DNA from 4 places in the Serratia sp. HNCC26DJ206 genome. Region 3 is predicted to be linked to each of the others. Evidence: predicted binding sites of a transcription regulator. Region 3 holds the regulator's gene; each other region holds the start of a gene.

Region 1 (3,178 bases), on a different contig from region 3:
ATATGTCAGGCGTTCTATGCTGGCGCCATAAAGAAAACGCCGGGCAGCCGATGACCGCTGTTACTGCCACACAGCGCCAGTTGGCGGCCCGGTGCTTTCTTCCTCAATGGTGAACTTCAAAGAAGAGAGACATTGCCATGGACGTTCGTCAAAGCATTCACAGTGACCACGCTAAACAGCTCGACACCGCTGGATTACGCCGCGAATTCCTGATTGAGAATATCTTCGAAACCGACAACTACACGATGACCTACAGCCATATTGACCGCATCATTATCGGTGGGGTTAAACCGGTGAATACTACGGTCAGCATCGGCGACGAAGTGGGTAAGCAACTGGGCGTGAGCTATTTCCTTGAGCGCCGTGAGTTAGGCATGATTAATATCGGCGGGCCGGGCATCGTGGTAGTGGATGGTCATACCTACGAAATTGGCCACGAAGAAGCGTTGTACGTGGGCAAAGGTGCACAGCGTGTTGAATTCAGCAGCGTGGATGCCCAGCAACCTGCCAAGTTCTATTACAACAGCGCCCCTGCGCATACCCATTACCCCAATAAAAAGATCACCCTGGCAGAAGCCTCACCGCAAACGTTGGGTGATGATGCCACCAGCAACCGCCGTACCATCAACAAATTCATCGTTCCGGACGTCTTACCCACCTGCCAGCTCACCATGGGCCTGACCAAACTGGCGGAAGGCAATCTCTGGAACACCATGCCCTGTCATACCCATGATCGCCGCATGGAAGTGTATTTCTATTTCGACATGGACGACGACACCGCAGTGTTCCACATGATGGGGCAACCGCAGGAAACACGTCATCTACTGGTACAGAATGAACAGGCGGTGATCTCACCAAGCTGGTCCATTCATTCTGGTGTCGGCACCAAACGTTATACCTTTATCTGGGGTATGGTTGGCGAAAATCAGGTCTTTGGTGACATGGACCATCTCGCTACCTGCGATCTGCGTTAAATCCCTTCAGCCAGCATCTGCACGGTGCACCCGCGCCGTGCAGCACGAGAATACAGTCATGATTTTGAATTCCTTTGATTTAACAGGCAAAGTGGCGCTCATCACCGGCTGCAATACCGGTTTGGGCCAAGGTATAGCGGTTGGGCTGGCTCAGGCCGGCTGCGACATTATCGGCGTCAACCGCAGCGATCCGCATGAAACGATGGCTAAAGTGACTCAGCTTGGGCGCCGCTTCCTGAATTTGAACGCCGATCTCGGCAAGATTGACGCCATTCCTTCATTGCTGGAAGAAACTATCCGCGAATTCGGCAGGGTGGATATTCTGGTAAATAACGCGGGTATTATCCGGCGTGAGGACGCGCTCAGCTTCAATGAAAAAGATTGGGACGATGTGATGGACGTTAACATCAAAACCTTGTTCTTTATGGCGCAGGCCGTGGCGAAACAGTTTGTCAGCCAAGGGAGCGGCGGCAAAATCATTAATATTGCCTCGATGCTCTCTTTCCAGGGCGGTATCCGCGTTCCTTCCTATACCGCCTCAAAAAGCGCCGTGTTGGGCATTACCCGCCTGCTGGCGAACGAATGGGCGCAATATGGTATCAACGTGAACGCCATTGCCCCTGGCTACATGGCCACCAACAACACCCAGCAACTGCGCACTAATGAAGAACGCAATCAGCAAATTCTGGAGCGCATTCCCGCCGGACGTTGGGGAACACCGGAAGACATTATGGGGCCGATCGTCTTTCTGGCCTCCGCGGCTTCCGACTATGTGAATGGTTATACCCTCGCGGTTGATGGCGGTTGGCTGGCACGTTAAGCACCAGCAACAAAACACTTTTCTGGGCTCTGCATGCAGAGCCTTTTTATTGGCTCAACCCATTGTAATACGCCGTAAAATAAACAATTAGTTACGTGGTAACATCTTCCGCAACTGTAAAAAAAACCATATACTGGATAAATTAACAGTTTAGTAACCGGAATAACCACAGCATGACCGCGGAAGGACATCTTATTTTCTCTGTTGCCTGTGCGATCTTCGCCAAAAAGGCAGAGGTCACGCCTGAACTGGCCAACGGTGACTGGTGGCACATTATTCCTGCGGCCTTGCTGACATCGTTATTGCCGGACATCGACCATCCTAAATCAGTGCTTGGCCAGCGCCTGCGCTGGATCGCGATTCCCATATCACGCGCTTTCGGCCACCGCGGCTTCACTCACAGCCTGCTGGCGATCGTCGGTGGCATGATGTTATTCCGTTTAGATGTGCCACACAGTTGGCCAATTCCTATTGATGTGCTGCACGCCATGATCATCGGTTACTTCAGTCATTTACTGGCCGATATGCTGACCCCGGCCGGAGTACCGCTGCTTTGGCCTTGCCGTTGGCGCTTCGGTCTGCCGCTGCTGAATTCGCAGAAAGGTAACCAACTGGAACGTGTCTTGTGTTTGTGCCTGGTCGCTTTTGCTCTCTATTGGCAAGGGGGATACACCTTCCCCGTGCAGTCATATTTTGAGCAAATAAAAAATATTCGATTGTGATCACAAAAAATCGATGATTTCCTCCTCTTTAGGCCTATAAATTAAACAAATTCGAGCTGAAAGTTATATTCAATTCCATTTGGATATAAGTGGGCTTTCCAGCAAACTGTTACGATATTTACATCGCTACACCTCTGCTGGGTAGCACTTTTAGACTATAAAAAGATGATGGAGATATGGGATGAATCTACCGCTCGTATTAAACGTGCTGGTTTTTGTCGCCCTCCTTTTGCTGTTGGCGCAAACCCGCCATAAGCAATGGAGTCTGGCGAAGAAAGTTTTGGTCGGTCTGGTGATCGGCGTGCTGTTCGGTTTAGCATTGCAATGGGTTTACGGTTCAGACAACCCAGTGCTGAAAGAATCCATCACCTGGTTCAACATCGTCGGTAACGGCTACGTGCAACTGCTGCAGATGATCGTGATGCCACTGGTATTTGCCTCGATCCTGAGTGCGGTAGCCAAACTGCATAACGCCGCTTCTTTGGGCAAAATCAGCGTCCTGACCATTGGTACCCTGCTGTTCACTACACTGATCGCCGCATTGGTGGGAGTATTAGTGACCAACCTGTTCGGCCTGACTGCCGAAGGCTTAGTGCAAGGCACGCAGGAAAGCGCACGTCTTTTAGCGATTGAGAGCAACTATGTGGGTAAAGTGGCCGATC
Region 2 (3,178 bases), on a different contig from region 3:
CAATAGTGGCGCTTGGCGCCACTTTGCTATTGGCGGGTTGTGAGCCGAAGCAGGAAAACCTCGACGGCAAGACGATGGGAACCTATTACTCGATCCGTTTTGTTCCTGGGGAAGAGACGCCCGCCGTTGAGGCGTTGCGCGCTGAGATCGATAAACGGCTGGAACAGGTTAACGATCAGATGTCGACCTATCGGCCTGATTCTGAACTGAGCCGGTTTAACGCCAGCCGCGAAGTGAACCAACCGTTCCCGGTTTCCGCTGCAACCACGGAAGTCGTGCTGGAAGCATTGCGTATCAACCGGGTGACCGACGGCGCGCTTGATGTCACCGTTGGGCCGCTGGTAAATCTGTGGGGCTTTGGCCCTGAAGGCCGTCCGAATAAAGTGCCGAGCGCCGCTGAGTTGGCGCTGCGCCGCAGTTGGACCGGTATCGACAAGCTGTCGGTCGAAGGTAACGCGCTGGTGAAGAGCATTCCGGAGTTGTATGTCGATCTCTCTTCTATCGCCAAAGGTTATGGTGTGGATGTGATCGCGCAGTACCTGCAATCACAGCAGGTCAAAAACTACATGGTTGATATCGGTGGCGAAGTGCGTACCCGCGGCCACAACGGTGAGAAAAAACCGTGGCGTATTGCCATTGAACGCCCAACCGCCGGTGTGGAACAACAGGCGCATCTGGTGATTGAACCGGGTGAAATGTCCGTCGCTACCTCCGGTGATTACCGTAACTACTTCGAACAGGATGGCGTGCGCTATTCTCATACTATCGATCCGAACACTGGTAAGCCGATCAATCACCATCTGGTGTCGGTTACCGTGATCAGCCCGCAGTGTATGACCGCTGACGGCCTTTCCACCGGTCTGAATGTGTTGGGGCCGGATCGAGGCATGGCGTTGGCCAATCTGATGGGGATTCCGGTATTTATGATCGTGAAAACCACCAACGGCTTTGAAGAGCGTTATTCCGAGGCGTTTAAACCCTATCTGAAGAAAAGCGAGTGAGGCGGTTATGCTGACGGTATTCGTTGCATCTTTTGTGCTGTTTCTGCTGGTGGTTATCGGTATGTCGCTTGGCTATCTGTTCCGGCGCAAAACCCTGCAAGGCAGTTGCGGGGGGATCACCGCGTTGGGAATGGAAAAGGTCTGCGATTGCCCAGAACCCTGCGATGCACGCAAGAAGCGTTTGGCGAAAGAAGCGCGGCGGCGTGAGCAACTGGAAAAGCACCGCATCTTATAACCGCTGAATATCAAGGGGTTCTGTCTACAGAACTCTCAGACGGTAGGCAAAGCCGGTTATTAGGGGGAGCGTGCCGAAGGGGTCGTAACGGCGTAAGCCGTCGGAGTGCCCCTCGGTGCGCTAGACCCGGGTATCTCGGGCTAGAGAGCGACTTTGTCATCAACCTCCGGGTTTTGTCTACAGAACCCTTTTTTTGCCACTCGGATCATCGCCATGTTTGAGTTTTTCCATAATTAACTGTATATTTAAACAGTGTTATGGGAGGTGAGATGCGTAAAATCATTCATGTCGATATGGATTGCTTCTTCGCGGCGGTGGAAATGCGCGACGATCCCAGCCTGCGCGATATTCCATTGGCGATTGGCGGCAGTGCGGATCGGCGTGGGGTGATCAGCACCGCCAACTATCCTGCGCGCCGTTACGGTGTGCGTAGCGCTATGTCTACCGCTATGGCATTCAAGCTTTGCCCGCATCTGAAGTTGCTACCGGGACGGATGGCGGCCTATAAAGAAGCCTCGCAGCAGATCCGCGCTATTTTTGCCCGTTACACGTCACTGATTGAACCGCTATCGCTGGACGAAGCTTATCTGGATGTGAGCGACAGCGCACAGTGCAGCGGTTCAGCAACGCTGATCGCCCAAGAGATCCGTCAGGCGATCTCAGATGAATTGCATCTCACCGCCTCGGCCGGGATCGCACCGATCAAATTTCTCGCCAAAATCGCCTCGGAATTGAATAAACCTAACGGGCAATACGTGATTACGCCCGCGCAGGTACCCGCATTTTTGCAGCAGTTGCCGCTCGGCAAAATCCCAGGTGTGGGTAAAGTGACCGCCAAGCGGCTGGAAGAGCTAGGCTTGTTCACCTGCGCCGATGTGCAGCAATACGATCTGGCGGCCCTGCTCAAAAGCTTTGGCAAGTTTGGCCGGGTGCTGTGGGAACGCAGCCAGGGTATTGATGAGCGCGAGGTTTCCCCCGATCGCCTACGTAAGTCGGTTGGCGTTGAGCGCACGCTAGCGGAGGATATTCATCGTTGGGAAGATTGCGAGACGCTGATTGTCGACAAACTCTATCCCGAGTTGGAGATGCGTTTGCGTAAGGTTAAACCGGATCTGCATATCGCCCGACAAGGGGTGAAACTGAAGTTTCAGGACTTTCAGCAGACCACGCAGGAGCATATCTGGCCGGTACTGAATCAAGAGGATTTGATCAACGTAGCCCGAAGAGTGTGGCAAGAGCGGCGGGAAGGGCGCGGCGTGCGCCTGGTGGGCTTGCATGTGACGTTGCTGGATCCGCAGCTTGAGCGGCAACTGGTGCTGACGTGGTAATAACGGGCGGTTGATGCTGAATTAAGCTGGCAGAGAACAAGGATTGTACCCTGCCAGCGGTACTCTTATTCGCGCTCAGGAATCGCTTTCAGCAGTTCGGTCAACAGCGTCCAGTATTGCCCAACGCTGGCAATATGCACCTGCTCGTCCGGCGAGTGTGGCCCGGTGATGGTTGGCCCAATCGACACCATATCCATATGCGGGTAAGGCTTTTTGAACAAGCCACATTCCAACCCGGCGTGGATCACCATAATGTTTGGCGTGCTGTTAAACAGTTTCTGGTAGGTTTCACGCACCAACTGCATTACCGGTGAATTGGCATCCGGCTGCCAGCCAGGATAAGCGCCCTTGGCTTCGGTCTGGGCGTTAGCCAGTTGGCCCAGTGCGCTCAGCATCCCCACTACATAATCTTTACCACTGTCGATCAGAGAGCGGATCAGGCAGACGATCTCTGCTTCTTTTTCGCTGGTGGTAACGACGCCGACGTTCAGTGAGGTTTCCACTACGCCTTTCACTTCGTCGCTCATACGGATCACACCGTTAGGCGTGCCGTTCAGCAGGGCGATGAAACGCGCCTGGCTGCTGGCGGTCATGGCCTGTGATGTGCTGGTGAC
Region 3 (3,178 bases):
GTGAGTGATCTTTTTGCTGCGCGCTTCGTCTTCGACCGCTTTTTCAATCGCTTTAGAAGCCAGCAACTTGTTGAACAGATCCTGACGGGCCGGCAGGCTTGGCCCAACGGCGGCCAAGCGCTGACGCGAGAAGTGCATGCGCGCGACACGCGCCAGTTTCTGCGCGATGGTTTTGTCAGTACCGTGCTCGGTGGCCATGCGCCGCAGAGAAACGGTATTGGAGAAGCGGACAAAACTGTCACGCCCTAACCACAGTATGGCGAAGAATTTCTGTACGCCGTTCAGCAGGCGCAGATGCGGTGTTCCGTGCCCTTCACGCCCCGGTGAGCGGCCGAACATCACGGATACCGGAAGCATCTGAATGTCGAGATCCGGATTGCTGCGGTGCAGATCCAGATAGTCGTGGAACAGTTTTACCGATTCTTCTTTTGGCGTGTAATAGCGGAATACGCGCGGGCCTTCATGGATAAACACGTGGCTCGGCAGAACGGCGCCGTCGATCTCCAGCGAGTTAAGGGGGTCGGGCAGATCCAACGCCAGGCACTGGGTGCGCAAGGTGAGCAAATCTGCCTTGGAATTATAAGGTAAAACATACAGAATTGGCCGTGAGGGATCTAACCCTAACTCCGTGACCGGATCCGAAGGGATAACCTTACTTTTTACCAACATTTTCAGTGGTAAATTCAATAGTTTATAATATATTTTACGCCAACCTAACATAACAACATAAAGCCTCTTGTTAGCAATGCGCCGCAAGCATACCAGAAACCAGGTAGCAGATCTGTGGTGTTGGGAATTCCAAGGCCGTTAACGGCTCTGGAAACACATAGGTAAATTATGACTCACCTTAGAGAAAGGTGCTCTTAACATGGCAAATAAAGCAACGGGCCTGACACGCATCATTAAGGCGGTAGGCTATTCATATAAAGGCTTAACCGCAGCCTGGCAGAACGAAGCCGCATTCCGTCAGGAATCGGTCGCGGTCATCGTGGCTATCATACTGGCGATTTGGCTGGATGTGGGTGCGATAGCGCGCATTTTATTGATTGGCTCTGTACTGCTGGTGATGATTGTCGAAATCCTCAACAGCGCGATTGAGGCCATCGTCGATCGCGTGGGGACGGATTACCATGAATTGTCTGGCCGGGCAAAAGACATGGGCTCGGCGGCGGTTTCATTGACGATTATGCTGGCGCTGTTCGTCTGGGGTTCAGTGCTGTGGCAGCATTTTAGTTGACCTTGAAAAGGGGCGTAATGTTGCGAACTGCTTCGCTAATCCCTGATTTTTATTTATTCTTCGGTTCCCAATCCCGGCTTACCTGTATATACTCACAGCAAGACTGTATAAACAAACAGGGGGCGGAATGAAAGCATTAACTACCAGACAGCAAGAGGTCTACGACCTGATTCGCGATCATATTGCGCAAACGGGCATGCCACCAACACGTGCCGAGATCGCCATGCGTTTGGGATTCCGTTCGCCTAATGCCGCCGAAGAGCATTTGAAAGCGCTGGCCCGCAAAGGGGTGATCGAAATTATCTCCGGTGCTTCGCGCGGTATCCGTCTGCTGATGGAAGATGAAGAAGGGTTACCTCTGGTTGGCCGCGTTGCTGCCGGTGAACCTTTGCTGGCCGAGCAACACATTGAAGGGCACTACAAAGTCGATCCTTCTTTGTTCAAACCTAACGCTGATTTCCTGCTGCGTGTTAACGGTATGTCGATGCGTGATATCGGTATCCTCGACGGCGATCTGCTGGCGGTGCATAAAACTCAGGACGTGCGTAACGGCCAAGTCGTGGTGGCACGTATCGAAGATGAAGTGACGGTCAAGCGTCTGAAAAAGCATGGCAACATAGTTGAACTGTTGCCGGAAAACAGTGAATTCCAGCCGATTGTGGTCGATCTGCGCGAGCAGAATTTTACTATCGAAGGTTTAGCCGTCGGTGTGATCCGCAACGGCGACTGGATCTAAGCGTTATACCCCTGATTGATATTTCAATTAATAAGAATTATATCGCCCCAACTCTGGGGCGATACCTCTTCTAAACCATCGTCACCGCACGGCCACGGGAACATTTCACTATGCGCCTGATTTCTGCTTTTACCAGCGACACCGATAAAGCGTTGTGGCGCCTGGCGTTGCCGATGATTTTCTCCAATATCACCGTTCCCTTGCTTGGCCTGGTGGATACCGCCGTTATCGGCCATCTCGATAGCCCGACTTATCTCGGTGGGGTTGCCGTGGGCTCAATGGCGACCAGTTTCCTGTTCATGTTGCTGCTGTTCCTGCGTATGAGCACCACCGGGCTGGCGGCGCAGGCGTTGGGCGCGCAGGATCCGCAACGGCTGGCCAGGGCTTTTATGCAACCGCTGCTGTTGGCGCTGGTGGCCGGGGTGGCGATTGTGCTGCTGCGAGCGCCGCTGATCGCACTGGCCTTGCAGATTGTCGGGGGCGATAAAGAAGTCTTGGCGCAGGCGCGGTTGTTTCTGGAGATCCGTTGGTTAAGCGCGCCAGCGGCATTGGCGAATATGGTGCTGCTCGGCTGGTTGTTGGGCGTGCAGTATGTGCGGGCACCGGTGATCTTGCTGATCGTCGGTAACCTGCTGAATATTGTGTTGGATATTTGGCTGGTGATGGGGCTGGGCTGGAATGTGCAGGGCGCCGCAGCCGCAACGGCGATTGCCGAGTATGCCACGCTGTTACTGGGGCTGTGGCTGTCGTGGCGGGTGCTGCGGATGCGCGGGATTACTCTGGCGATGCTGCACAACGCCTGGCGCGGTAATCTGCGCCGTTTGCTGGCGCTTAACCGTGACATCATGCTGCGTTCGTTATTACTGCAACTGTGCTTTGCCTCATTGACTATTCTGGGGGCGCGTATGGGGGGTGAAATCGTGGCGGTGAATGCGGTGCTGATGAATCTGCTGACGTTCACTGCTTACGCTTTAGATGGTTTTGCCTATGCGGTTGAGGCACATTCTGGCCATGCTTATGGGGCGCGGGACGATCGCCAACTGCATAAAGTATGGCGTGCGGCTTGCAGGCAGGCGTGCCTGGTGGCGCTCGGTTTTGCCCTGATTTATATGCTTGCAGGGCAGCACATCGTGGCAGCGTTAACCTCGCTGCCCGAATTACGTGCTCTGGCGAACCATTACCTGCCTTGGCAGGTGCTGCTGCCC
Region 4 (3,178 bases), on a different contig from region 3:
GCGTCAGTAAAGCCGACAACTACTACAGAACCGTCTTTCGGATCCAGAGAGCTCAGTTGGCTGTACAGTTCATCCAGAGCGTGTTGACCTTCTGGCTTCAGAGTAGATTTGCCGAAGTTGAACAGAACACCAGAAGACAGGGTGAACTTCTTGGTTTCAACAACTGGAGCTGGGGCTGGAGTTGGAGCAATTACTGGAGCAGCAACTTCATCCTGGCCGAAACGGTAAGAAACACCAACGCTCAGCATGGCGTTATCTGGACGAGCACCAACGGTACCTTTGTCACCGATGTTGTTAGTCCACTGGTAATCCAGGCGGGTAGCCCAGTTCTGGGTCAGAGCGTATTCAAGACCTACTGCTGCCAGAGGAGAAACGCCAGTATCGTGAGCACTGATACGATCACCAGTTGCACCGTAGTAAGCGGTAGAATCTGCACGCCAAACCATACCACCCAGACGAGTGTAAATGTCCAGATCGTTCATGATTGGGTAGCTCAGCTTGGTTGCCAACTGAATGCCTTGAGCTTTGAAAGCACCATTGTTCACGCTGCCTTTGTAAGGCATACGGCCAAGCCAGTCATAACCCATTTCGAAGCCCAGGTATTGGTTCGCTTGATAACCTACAAACGCGCCTGTACCCAGTTGAGTTCTGTGGGTTGGACCATTGCCGATAGTGCTGTCAAAGCCATTACCGTCGAACCCAGTGTCATAATACTTGGACCAGCCCAGTTTTGCGCCGGTGTACCAGGTGTTATCTTTTGGGGCGGCTTGCGCTACGGTAGCGAAACCTGCCAGTGCCACTGCTAATGCGATAGCTGTCTTTTTCATTTTTGCGCCTCGTTATCATCCAAATAGGCAATGAGCTTTAAAGCTGCTTTAAGCCCTTGGTTTAAATTCATTCGCCCAGGTTTGTACCCTCGTTTGTCACTCTGCCAGTTTTTCTGGCCTTATAGAGCAACCTCGGCGATGTAAAGTCTACAACGTGGCGCGAAAGTTACAAGTGTGATGTGATAAAGCTCTAAAAAAAAACATGGAACTAGACATATTCGCTAACATATTACAACAAGAACCGTGTCTGCTTTTTGTACAATAATTGATGCGAAACCCCAGCCAACCTAGCTTTGTGCATGATCCCATGTGAGTTCTCTCACTAGGGGTAAAGAACGATGGGAAAAATCCTAAATTTACTTAATGATACAAAGAAGAGTGAATTTTTAGCGTAGAACAGTGTCCGTGTGAGGGATCTACGTCTCGCTGCGGGCGCATTATGAATCCATAAGCGTTACCCAATTCCGCTGCCCGACTCAATTTTAGGCGATCTTCTTCGGTCAGTTCTGGCAACCATCCAAGCACGACACTGTAATTACCGGTCAGCAATGCTTTCTCCATGGCGTCGACGGTATCCATTGGGCTGATCTGGCTCAACTGTACCACTTTATCGACAGGTAACTGGGCTTGCTGTAGCCACTGCTTGCTGAGCTTCTGTTGTGGGGTCAGCCATAACAGCCAGCGTGACTGCATACCCAGCTGTTGCAGCAGTGGTACAAGGAGTTGCGCCACAACGGGTTGGTGCTCGCTGTAAACAAGTTCACTGATGAGTCCATTGACCTTACCGTTGTGAGACATTTCTGCAGTCTTGTTAACCGCAAAAGAAGTATGGCTGAACTGGGGTTGATAGAGTGATTGAGTACGCATGAAGTATCCCGCCCGTAGTGTTACTGTATGTATGTACAGTATAGCTATCAAAACAGAAGATCAACTCAAATTTTCGTGACGCCTCGCATATTTGCGATTCTTTTTTATACACCTCAATTTTGTGATTGGCACCGAAGGGGATAATGCGTATTTTCCCTAATTAGTTGTTCCAGTTACGTTTATTTCATTGATGTAACGAATGTCTATGCCTAATGGATTTCAAAATATAGGTGAGCAGCAACATCCCAGCATATTGAGATGTGGCGGGTATAGATCATCATTCACTCAAGGAGGTTTTAATGAAAGGCAGGTCTGCAGGAAGGATCGCACAGGCAAAAGTCTGCTTTGCCGCATTAGGAAAAATTACTACACGTTCGCAATTTGGCGGATACGGCTTGTTGGCCGACGGCACGATGTTTGCCGTCATTGCAGAGGGAGAATTGTATTTGCGTGCTACCGAGAGCCTGGAGTCGACATTTCGTGGGCGTGGGATGGTGAATATGACGTATCTAAAGCGCGGGGCGCCAGTGACCATGCGCTATTATTGGGTGGATGAATCCTTATGGCAGGAAAGCCAGGAACTGTTCGCGCTCGCCTGGCAGGCGGTGTGTGAAACACGTAAAGAGATTACGGTGAAAACCCGCAGCAATGGTAGGTTGAAAGACTTACCGAACATTGATGTAGCAATGGAACGCTTATTATGGCGGGCTGGCATACAGAGCATTTATGAATTGCGCTTGCTGGGTGCCAGAGATTGCTACCTCAAACTGTTGCAGCAGCAACAAGGTCTCGGCATGAAAGTGTTGATATCACTAGCTGGAGCACTGGCGGGGTATCACCATGCCGCATTACCAGCCTCTCAGAAGGAAGAGTTGATCGAGTGGTTCGAAGAAACCATGGTGCTTCCTTGTCTGAAGCCGCGTTTGGAAAAAAAGTCGGGCACTTGGCCCCTAAATAATTAATTCTGCTTTACCGATCTGTGCGTTGAGTGCCGTCAGTTCTGGGAGCAGTTCAAGCACTAATCCAATTTGTTGCAACACCAGTTGTTCTTCACTTTCAGGTTCAGGCGTTAACTGCTCGATACGTGCGGAGAGCGTCTCCAGAGCTTGCATGATACGTTGATGGTCTTGTGCATCGTGGTGCAATGCGCCATCAACATAACATACGGCATCATTTAGCAAGTCCAGCACGGCGGAGTTATTCAGGCGCTTGCGGTGTGCTCCGAGTGCTGAAATATAGCTTAGCAGTGTGTGGTTAAGACACAACAAGCGGAAAGCCGCGTCCTGAATGGTTTTATCTGCTTTAGGGTCCGCAGACATGTTGGAAATCACTGAAGCCAGTTCTGCATCGCTGTTATGTGCATCCCGGCGGGCAATGCGATAAGGCAAACCGTTATCCTTGCCCTGATGATATTGCACCATAATAGCGTCCAGATAGCGGCAGTTGGCATTAAGCGTTTTGCGCACAACCGCAGATAATTGGCG

Evidence for each region. The regulator LexA, encoded in region 3, represses DNA repair genes until DNA is damaged. The targets are predictions, from matches to a motif close to TNCTGTATGTACATACAGNA.
Region 1: the regulator LexA is predicted to act here: its motif matches at 1,926-1,945, upstream of AC2A1E_RS16865 (metal-dependent hydrolase).
Region 2: the regulator LexA is predicted to act here: its motif matches at 1,472-1,491, upstream of dinB (DNA polymerase IV).
Region 4: the regulator LexA is predicted to act here: its motif matches at 1,716-1,735, upstream of sulA (SOS-induced cell division inhibitor SulA).

What each region holds. Positions count from the first base shown of each region.
Region 1 covers NZ_JBXUGP010000024.1:89,227-92,404, reverse strand. The annotation lists gene kduI (5-dehydro-4-deoxy-D-glucuronate isomerase) at 138-974, shown strand; gene kduD (2-dehydro-3-deoxy-D-gluconate 5-dehydrogenase KduD) at 1,033-1,794, shown strand; gene AC2A1E_RS16865 (metal-dependent hydrolase) at 1,968-2,516, shown strand; gene AC2A1E_RS16860 (L-cystine transporter) at 2,698-3,178, shown strand, end outside.
Region 2 covers NZ_JBXUGP010000049.1:11,386-14,563, forward strand. The annotation lists gene AC2A1E_RS22475 (FAD:protein FMN transferase) at 1-1,001, shown strand, start outside; gene nqrM ((Na+)-NQR maturation NqrM) at 1,009-1,236, shown strand; gene dinB (DNA polymerase IV) at 1,506-2,564, shown strand; gene pepD (beta-Ala-His dipeptidase) at 2,630-3,178, opposite strand, start outside.
Region 3 covers NZ_JBXUGP010000023.1:55,980-59,157, reverse strand. The annotation lists gene plsB (glycerol-3-phosphate 1-O-acyltransferase PlsB) at 1-720, opposite strand, end outside; gene AC2A1E_RS16240 (diacylglycerol kinase) at 869-1,237, shown strand; gene lexA (transcriptional repressor LexA) at 1,365-1,973, shown strand; gene dinF (MATE family efflux transporter DinF) at 2,084-3,178, shown strand, end outside.
Region 4 covers NZ_JBXUGP010000062.1:8,621-11,798, reverse strand. The annotation lists gene ompA (porin OmpA) at 1-827, opposite strand, end outside; gene sulA (SOS-induced cell division inhibitor SulA) at 1,188-1,694, opposite strand; gene AC2A1E_RS23375 (TfoX/Sxy family DNA transformation protein) at 1,994-2,656, shown strand; gene yccS (YccS family putative transporter) at 2,645-3,178, opposite strand, start outside.